DNA from 4 places in the Gorillibacterium sp. sgz306347 genome. Region 4 is predicted to be linked to each of the others. Evidence: riboswitches for the same ligand, from Rfam matches in the RefSeq annotation. Region 4 holds a riboswitch; each other region holds the start of a gene.
The links. Region 4 has a riboswitch for cyclic di-AMP ahead of AC6I6H_RS02065 (TrkH family potassium uptake protein). Riboswitches for the same ligand answer to the same signal wherever they lie in the genome.
Positions count from the first base shown of each region.

Region 1 (2,196 bases), on a different contig from region 4:
AATAAGGATCGTATTGCACCTATTAGCGTCGTCCGTCTCCGGTTATGCGTCGGCTCGATCTTCTCAGCCGCCGTTTTCTCAGCCTGGAAAACAATTGCAGGACGAATTTTGAGTCAAACCGCGCCGGAATGTCCAAAAGAGAATAACCGTCGTGGATGAGGTCTTCATCCGTTCATTAAGTTCGGGCCGGAACGAAGCGCGTCAGCCCGTAAATTCTTGCACCCAAACGCCGTTGTAGTAGGCAACGCCGATTTTGGTATAGTTGGCGCTCAAAATGTTCTTTTTGTGGCCGGCGCTGTTCATCCAGGCCGTCATAACCTCTTGCGGCGTCCGTTGGCCTTTGGCGATGTTTTCGCCGGCATAGGAATACGAAATGCTGTAACGGTTCATCATATCAAACGGAGACCCGTAAGTCGGGGACGTATGATCAAAGTAGTTGTTGGCATACATATCTTTTGCTTTGTCCAGCGCCATATTCGACAGCGCCTTGTCCAGAACCAGCGGCTTCAGGCCGGCTGCGGCGCGCTCTTTGTTTACGATGTTAAATACCTGCTCGGCATATTCGGATACACTGGCCGCCGGAGTTGAAGCTGCCGGTGTTTTCGGCGCCGTCGCTGCCGGAGCGGCAGGCTTTTTCGCCGGTGCAGCTACCGTTTTGGCGGGAAGCTGGATTTTCATCCCCTGCCAAATCAGGTTCGGATTCGTGAGGCTAGGGTTCGCTTTGATTAAAGCTTGCAGCGTCACGTTGTTCTTAACCGAGATTTTCCAAAGGGTATCGTTCTGCTGAACGGTGTAAGAGGCGGCATCCGCGGTTCCGGTTCCAAGCAGAGGTGCGGCAAGCAGGGAGCCGGCCAAAACCGCTTTGAACCAACCGTTTTTAAACATGGTGCGTTTCATGAAGACACTCTCCTTAGGCGGCCTGCGAGGTTAGCTGACGGGTTCGGAAAGAGGAGTCCTCCCGACCGGAATGATCCGGTTTCACCCCAATAATGGTTTCCCCACGCCCTGGTCAAGGGCTTCGGCCAAGATAGGTGGTCCGACCGCCTATCATTCTAGCATATGTTTTGCCGATAGATAACTAGAAAAATGTAGAAAAAATAAAAAAACGGCGGTTTTCCGCCGTTTTTTTATTTGAAATCGTCCAAAAGGCCGAACCACTTTCCTCCGCAGCCCGAGCTTTGCGCCGAATGATGACGGTAATCGTTCCTCCGCTCGTCGTACCGGTAATCGGCAGCCCAAAGCGGGCCGCGCAGCGCCACCTCGCGAACCGCGTGGACGATTCGCGCCACCTCGCCGTCCGTCATAATCGGATGCAGGGACAGGCGCACCCAGCCCGGCTTCTCGGAGAGACGTCCGCTTTCCACCCGTTCCCGGATCCGGTCGGACGTTTTTTTGTCCAGGCCGAACAGGAAATGCCCGTATGTACCTGCGCAGGAACAGCCTCCGCGCGATTGAATGCCGAACCGGTCGTTCAATAACCGCACAAATAACGGGAAATGAACGGTTTCGCTAAAAAAGCTGACAATCGGCAGCCGATCCCGCAGCCCGCCGTCCAAAACATGGACCCCCGGAATGGGCCGGAGCCCCTCCAGCAGCAGCCGGGTCAGCGTCTGTTCCCGGGCCGCTATGGCGGCTTCCCCCATCCGTTCCTTCAGCTTGACGGCGTACGCCGCTTTGGCGGCTTGAAGAAATCCGGGCGTGCCTCCGTCCTCGCGTTCCTCCAGCTCTTTGACGTAGGTGCAGCCTCCCCACCGGTCCGTCCATAACACGGTGCCTCCGCCAGGCGCATCCGGCGCGCTGCCTGCGGCAAGCCGCCCGTCAAATACCAGCACCCCGCTTGACCCGGGGCCGCCGAGAAATTTATGCGGAGAAAAATATACGGCGTCAAGCCGCTCCTCTTCGTCGGCGGGATGCATATCAAGCGTGGTGTACGGCGCGGATGCCGTCCAATCGGCAAAGGCCAGCCCGCCATGGCGGTGCATAAGCTTTGCCAGTTCGGCAAGCGGCGGCATGACCCCCGTCACGTTGGAGCAGGCCGTAAACGCGCCGATTTTCACCTTGCGGCTGCGGTGGCGCCAAAGCTCCTCCTCCAGCTTTTCCGGTTGCACCCGGCCCTGCTCATCCGGCGGCAGGATACAGACATCGCTGATCGTTTCCTGCCAGGAGAGCTGGTTGGAATGATGCTCCATATGGGTC
Region 1 is NZ_JCAPET010000006.1:52,416-54,611, forward strand. It holds gene AC6I6H_RS05260 (CAP domain-containing protein) at 202-897, opposite strand; cyclic di-AMP (ydaO/yuaA leader) riboswitch at 902-1,034, opposite strand; gene AC6I6H_RS05265 (aminotransferase class V-fold PLP-dependent enzyme) at 1,128-2,196, opposite strand, start outside.
Region 1: linked by a shared signal. The riboswitch ahead of AC6I6H_RS05260 (CAP domain-containing protein) and the one ahead of AC6I6H_RS02065 (TrkH family potassium uptake protein) in region 4 are both predicted to bind cyclic di-AMP.

Region 2 (2,196 bases), on a different contig from region 4:
GGCCGTGCGGATGCTTCTGACTCCCCTTTTGAACGCCGGCGTGTATTATTCGCTCGCGCATCCCCGCCTGAACGGCGGCTACCGGTTCGTCAAAGGAATCCGCACGCTGTCGCCCTCCTTTTACATCCTGTACCTGGCCCGGATTCTGCTGACCCTCCTCCCCGTCTGGCTGCTTTCCTCCCGGCTCGGGGAACTGGCGGGCAGCGTAGCCGCCCTTTTCGACAACCGGGAAAAGCTGCTTTTGTACGGGCTGGCGTTTCTGGTGTACGGCTGGCTGCTCCACCTGGTCTTCATTCACCTGCAATTCGGAAAAACGGCCGGAAAACCGCTTTCCGGTACCAGCATCCGGACATTTGCCGGCTTCCTGCCCATCTGCGGGGCGGCGGCGGCCGTTCTGATTCTGTCGGCGCTGCTCTCGGGCGCGGTTAGCGCGGCCGCTCTGATCAACGCCAGCCTGTGGTCCTTCCTGCTGTACCAGGCCTACAGCTTTGCCGGCACCTTTCTCGAGCTGTGGGGTATTGCCGCGCAGGGCAAGCTGTTTGCCGCCAAAGCCGGAGATTTGCCGGAGTAAATGAAGTTTGTGTAAATATATTCTTTGAAATCCGACACTCCATCGCTTCAAAAGGTTTCATCGTTCACAAAATTGTCACATTTACCGAAAAGCAAACGCCTTGCTCCCGCAAACCCGCGGAGGCAAGGCGTTTTTTGGCATAATCCGATCCTCATTATTACCCCTCAACCGCCAATTTGAAACGCATTTTCAAAAAAACCTTCGCTTACGGGGGAGGAAACTTGTCCCAAAGGGAGAATACGTATTTCTATTGATCGAAAACAGCTTTGGTCATGTCACTTTTTGCCGAATTTCCGCCGATGCGGAAAACGGGGGACTTCTTCACCGGGTGAATTGATTCTGATGTCAAGGAATCATAGGGAACCTTCGACCGAACCCTCAACTAACCTCGTAGGCTCCGGAAGGAGAAATTGATTTTGAAGAAAGTTGCTTCGGTTTTGCTCGGCCTTACTCTGTCTGTGGGAGTTTGGGCGGGAAGCGCTTACGCGGATTCCGCCTCCCAACTGGAAGCAAAGGTAGACAAGCTGATCGGGATTGAGTACAGCTATGGCGGCACGACAACCAGCGGTTTCGATTGCTCGGGCTTTACCAAGTATGTATTCAAGCAGTTCGGCATCGACCTGAACCGCAGCTCCAGGGATCAGGCCAAGCAAGGAACAAAGGTCGATCGCGACGACCTTCGGGCGGGAGACCTCGTTTTCTTCGATACGGGAGGAAACGGAATCTCTCATGTCGGCATTTATCTGGGCGACGGCGTCTTTGTACATTCGTCGACGAACAACGGCGTAATCCGGAACAAGCTGAGCGAGTCCTATTACGCCAAGCGCTATGTTACGGCACGGCGCGTATTGAGCGGTGAGGAGTACAAGGAATTCGCCAGTTAAGCTGACGAAGCCTATGGTCGGCAACCGCATACGACTTGGAAAAAACCTGTGAGATCGGGCCCCCGCCCGGGTTCACAGGTTTTTTTCGTCCTGCGAGGATGCTCTTTCGCGCAAGGCCCTGCTAGTGCCGTTCCATGAGGCGCCGGCTCTCATACGGTCGCGGGCCTGACCGCTCAAGCGGTCCGGAACAGCCTCGGACGCAGGCTGACGCCCTCCAGGTGCCCGCGCAGCTGCCCTTGGTACACAAGCGAAAACTCCGGCAGCCGGGTAAAATCGTCCGGCCTCACAAGAGCGGCCGGCTTGCCGGCGATCGGCAGCCCCTCTGCTTCGAACAGCGAAGCGACAAATTGGGAGCAGAAGAAAGCGTATTTCCGCTCCATGCGGATATTCAGCAGCACGCCGAACAGACCGAGCAGGTTGTAGCGATACTGCTCTTTATCCCGCTCAAAGCGTTCTATGTATTGCTTCATGCGCGCGTATGCCTCAGGAGCCACCCGGCAAGCGTAAAGGGCGCAGCTTGCTTCGGCAAACAGTTCCCCGCGCAGGTCTTCCTTTACAAATCCCCCGATAAACGGATTGTGCGCCCGCTTCCGTCCGAAGCTGTACACCTCGTTCAGCTCCGCGTCAAAAGCAATGGAAGCATGGTTCATCGGCGCTTTCGTCACCCATTTGATCAATCGGGTAAACCAGGTCCCCGTATCCGTAAGCAGCACATATACAACCCGTTCTTCGTTCATGCTT
Region 2 is NZ_JCAPET010000028.1:3,804-5,999, forward strand. It holds gene AC6I6H_RS15185 (hypothetical protein) at 1-571, shown strand, start outside; cyclic di-AMP (ydaO/yuaA leader) riboswitch at 845-983, shown strand; gene AC6I6H_RS15190 (C40 family peptidase) at 988-1,455, shown strand; gene AC6I6H_RS15195 (hypothetical protein) at 1,629-2,192, opposite strand.
Region 2: linked by a shared signal. The riboswitch ahead of AC6I6H_RS15190 (C40 family peptidase) and the one ahead of AC6I6H_RS02065 (TrkH family potassium uptake protein) in region 4 are both predicted to bind cyclic di-AMP.

Region 3 (2,196 bases), on a different contig from region 4:
CATCGATTACTACGGCCGCTGGAAGGCGCTGCAATACGCGGCGAAGCGCGGCTTCCGCGACGTGCTGATTTCCGTCCGGCCGTCCGAAGACGGAGCCCTTCACGTGCACGTCGTTTCCGACCGGACCGAGCCGTTCAGCGGCACGCTTCGCCTCCGCGCGCTGGATTTCGGCGGCAAGCTGATCAGCGAACGCGCCGAAGATATTCGGGTGGATGCCGATGCTTCCGTGCTGGCGCTTTCCGTCCGGGCGGACGAGCTGCTGCAGGGCCGCGACGCCGCCGAGGCGGTTCTGGCGGCGGAGCTGCTGGAGGCGGACGGGAGCATCGCGGCCTCGGCCGAAGCCTTCTTTGCGGATGCCAAAACCCGTCGGCTTGCGGAGCCTTCCATCCGGCTTCGGGATGCGGAAAACGGCGCCGGCTCGAAATGGGTGCTGGAAGCGGACGCTCTGGCCGAGCAGGTGTGGCTGTCCGCAGAAGCCGAGGGTATTTTCAGCGACAATTTCTTTACGCTGATTCCGGGCCGTCCGGTGACCGTGGAGTTTTTTGCCCTCGATCCGTCCGGCGGCCGGTATGTAGCCGCAAACCCGGGCCGTATTGAGGTTCGTTCCATGCGCGATTTTGTTTGAGTTCGTCCGGCGCAGCCGAGCGAAAGATACGGCAATTGTTTGACAAGTATTGCACAGGAACCCAAGTTCCGGTACCATGATGGCATGCGCTTAATTTCCGGCTTCGGCCGGAAAGCGGGGGAACCGTGTTTGTGGGGCGAATCGTCGTCAGATGTAGGGAACCATCCTTCCCGAGCCCGTCAGCTAACCTCGTCGGCAGAAGATGGGTCCGATCTTTTTTGCTTGTTCCAAAAGACCCTTCGGGGTCTTTTTCTGTTTTCATCCATCGGGTTCCTTTCCATTCTGCCACCAAGCGCATCCACTTTCCCTCTGGAGGAGGATCGCCATGAGCAAGCTGCAATTTATCACCGACATTGACAAGCTGGACCGCATTCCGGCGGAGGAACGCGAGAAGCTGAAGCGGGTCGCCGGGGAATTCGCTTTTCGGGCAAACGATTACTACCTGGGGCTGATCGACTGGTCGGACCCGGCGGACCCGCTTCGCCGGCTTGTTGTCCCGAACGAATGGGAGCTGGACGAATACGGCTGCCTGGATGCAAGCAACGAAGAGGCGAATTATGTGGTGCCGGGCTGTCAGCACAAGTACCGGACCACGGCGCTGCTGCTCGTTTCGGAGGCGTGCGGGGCGTACTGCCGCTATTGTTTCCGCAAACGGCTTTTTCGAGGCGGGGCGCGGGAGGCCGCCGTCAATCCGGAAGCAGGGCTGGCCTATATCGCCGCCCATTCGGAAATCAACAACGTTTTGCTGACCGGAGGCGACAGCCTGATGCTTTCGACGCAGCGGCTGATCTCCCTGATGGAAAGGCTGGAGGAAATTCCGCACGTCCGGATCATTCGGCTCGGCTCCAAAATGCCCGCCTTTCAGCCAATGCGCATTTACGAGGATGAGGCGCTGCTGGAGGCCATCCGGAAGCATTCGTCGGGGGGACAGCAAATTTACGTTATGGCCCATTTTGATCATCCCCGCGAGCTGACGGAGGAGGCGCTGCGCGCGGTGAAAGCCCTCCAGTCGGCGGGGGCGCATGTGGTCAATCAGACGCCGGTGCTGAAGGGAATCAACGACGACCCCGGCGTGCTCGCCGAGCTGCTGGACCGGTTGTCCTGGGCCGGGATCGCGCCCTACTATTTCTTCGTGAACCGGCCGGTGGCCGGGAACGAGGCGTTTGTTTTGCCGCTCGACCGTGTTTACCGGATCGTGGAGCAGGCCAAAGCCCGCACCTCGGGACTCGGCAAGCGGGTCCGGCTGACCATGAGCCATGCATCCGGTAAAATCGAGATTCTGGCGGTGGAGCACGGAAAGGCCTATTTGAAGTATCACCAGTCCAAAGAAGGGCATTACGGCAAGCTGATGATTCTGGACTGCCCGGAGGAGGCGGCATGGTTTGACGACCTGCCGGGCAGCGAGCTGCATTGGGCGGGCCGGAGGGGCGACCTTACGGAGCCGGCGGTCCGGTAAGGGGCCGGCGGCCGGGGGAGGCGGCCGGAGGGCGGTTAGTAAGTGTGGGATGTCTGGCGCGACGTATGTAAGTGGCGTGCCGGGAGGCGCGTAGAATGAGACGTACGAGCAGGGC
Region 3 is NZ_JCAPET010000086.1:3,315-5,510, forward strand. It holds gene AC6I6H_RS22305 (beta-mannosidase) at 1-625, shown strand, start outside; cyclic di-AMP (ydaO/yuaA leader) riboswitch at 703-836, shown strand; gene AC6I6H_RS22310 (KamA family radical SAM protein) at 951-2,081, shown strand.
Region 3: linked by a shared signal. The riboswitch ahead of AC6I6H_RS22310 (KamA family radical SAM protein) and the one ahead of AC6I6H_RS02065 (TrkH family potassium uptake protein) in region 4 are both predicted to bind cyclic di-AMP.

Region 4 (2,196 bases):
CGAAAAAAGTCATCGTGATCGCCTTGTAGATCCGGTCCTTGGCCAGCCGGTTGCGGAAAAAGACAATGTCTTCTTTGCCCCGCAGCATCGCAAGCATAGCGCCGATCAGAATGGCGAAGGTCGTCGTTTTGATCCCGCCTCCGGTCGAGCCGGGCGAAGCCCCGATAAACATCAGGATGATGGTAAAAAATTGCGAAGCCTGGCGCATGCCGAGCACGTCGATGGTGTTCGCGCCCGCGGTCCGCGGCGTTACCGACGCGAAGAAAGAGGACCATGCCTTGCCGGAAAAGGAGAGCGGCTTCAGCGTGTTCGGATTTGTGTATTCAAACAGGAAGAAAACAATGGCGCCCAGCAAAATAAGCGCCGCCGTGCTCGACAGCACCACTTTGGTATGGAGGGAGAACTTCTTGCGGTTGCGGTACTCGTGCAGCTCGGCAATGACGATGAAGCCGATGCCCCCCGTTACGATCAGCCCCATAACCACGAGATTGACAAGCGGGTCATTGACGTAGGAGGTCAGGCTGCTGAACGGACCAGTCAGCGGCCCCATGAGATCAAAACCGGCGTTGTTGAACATGGAAACGCCATGGAACAGCCCGAAGAACAAGGCATCCCCAAGGCTCATGTCAAAAGAAAAGCGGATGGCAAGCAGAGTCGCTCCGGCCCCTTCAATCACCAGCGCGTAAAGTAGCACCTTGCGGATCAGCCGGACAATGCCTTCCATGCTGTTCTGGTTCAGCGCCTCCTGCAAAATCAGCCTCTCCCGCAGCGAGATCCGCCGGCGGAATACGAGCATGATCAAGGTCGCCATCGTCATGAAGCCGAGCCCGCCCACCTGGATCAAAGTCAAGATCACCGTTTTGCCAAACACGCTCCAGTGAAGTCCCGTGTCTACCACGACGAGCCCCGTCACACAGGTGGCGGACGTAGCCGTAAACAAGGCGTCGATAAAAGCAGTCGGCTCTCCGCTGGCCGACGAAACCGGAAGGGTCAGCAAAAACGCGCCGACGACAATGATCAGCGCAAACCCGAGCACCAGAATCTGCGGAGGCTTTAACCGGATAAACAGCTTTTGCAGCAAGGTCCGTTCTCTCCCTCGCCGGGTCCCGCCCGGCTTTTCTATGGTATTAACCCTTTTTCGGAATATCGACCGCGGCGCAAAAAAAAGACATTGGGAAACCAATGCCGGTTGTTTCCTTGCACAAGACGCCTACGAGGTTAGCTGTCGGATTCGGGCAGGCAGGTTACCCTATTCGCCGGACGGCGAAATTCACCCCTGTTGCTTCTGGTTCCCCCGTTTTCACATGCTTCGAAATTCGGCCGATTTTCAATTGATTTGATTATAGCTTGCCCGCCGTACCCGCACAAAGGCAATTTGGGCTGATTTTCGCCGCTAACGCACCATAAACCGAAGGATTCCATCCTCTTTCGGGGGTGGAGACGGCTTTAAGAGAGTTTGGCGTCTGCTTATTCGGATAACCGGCCGAAAATCGGGCCTTCCGCTTATTCCCGGCAGTCATTAGACTCCGCTCGCGGCATAAGGGTATAATAGGCAGGTAGAAGAAAGCCGGTCGTCAGAGGAGGATGTTGATTGGGACTTTTTAAAGCTAACCGGACTTTAATTTTTCTCGCCGTAGTAGGCATTATACTGTATTTGGTCGCCGGCAACTTGTATGCGGCAAATGGAGAAGACAATCCCGATGCGGTCGCGGCCAAACCCGAGGTCACGCAAGAGGCGGCGCAGAACACCGCAGCCGCGTGGTACCGCAGCAAAACCGGAGCCGCGCCGACCGAAACGAAACGTGCGGTATACGCTTCCGATAAGCCGCTAAGCGTCTACGTCGCCAAGAATGAATTGACGGGGCCGTTTCAAGATTTGAAAAGCAGCCTTCCCTTGGCGGATGAGTTTTGGCGTGTCGATTTGTCTTCCGAAAGCGGCAGCTATTCCGTGCGCATCGACCCGAACACTCCGCGTGTTCTGGGCTGGGAGAAAACAGGCGGCTCGCCGGGCGAATCGGCTGCGGACAGCAGCGCCGACGAGGAAATCCGGGCGCTTGGCTTCGATCCCGAAAGCTTTGTCTATGACGAAGAAGGCCCCAGCCTCACGCAGCGCGGGGAGCTGGTCGTCCACCGGATGGTCAGCAGCGACATCCGGCTTCTGGATGCGCCCCTTGTCATCGAATTCCGGACGCAGGG
Region 4 is NZ_JCAPET010000002.1:112,054-114,249, forward strand. It holds gene AC6I6H_RS02065 (TrkH family potassium uptake protein) at 1-1,081, opposite strand, end outside; cyclic di-AMP (ydaO/yuaA leader) riboswitch at 1,192-1,332, opposite strand; gene AC6I6H_RS02070 (CPBP family intramembrane glutamic endopeptidase) at 1,592-2,196, shown strand, end outside.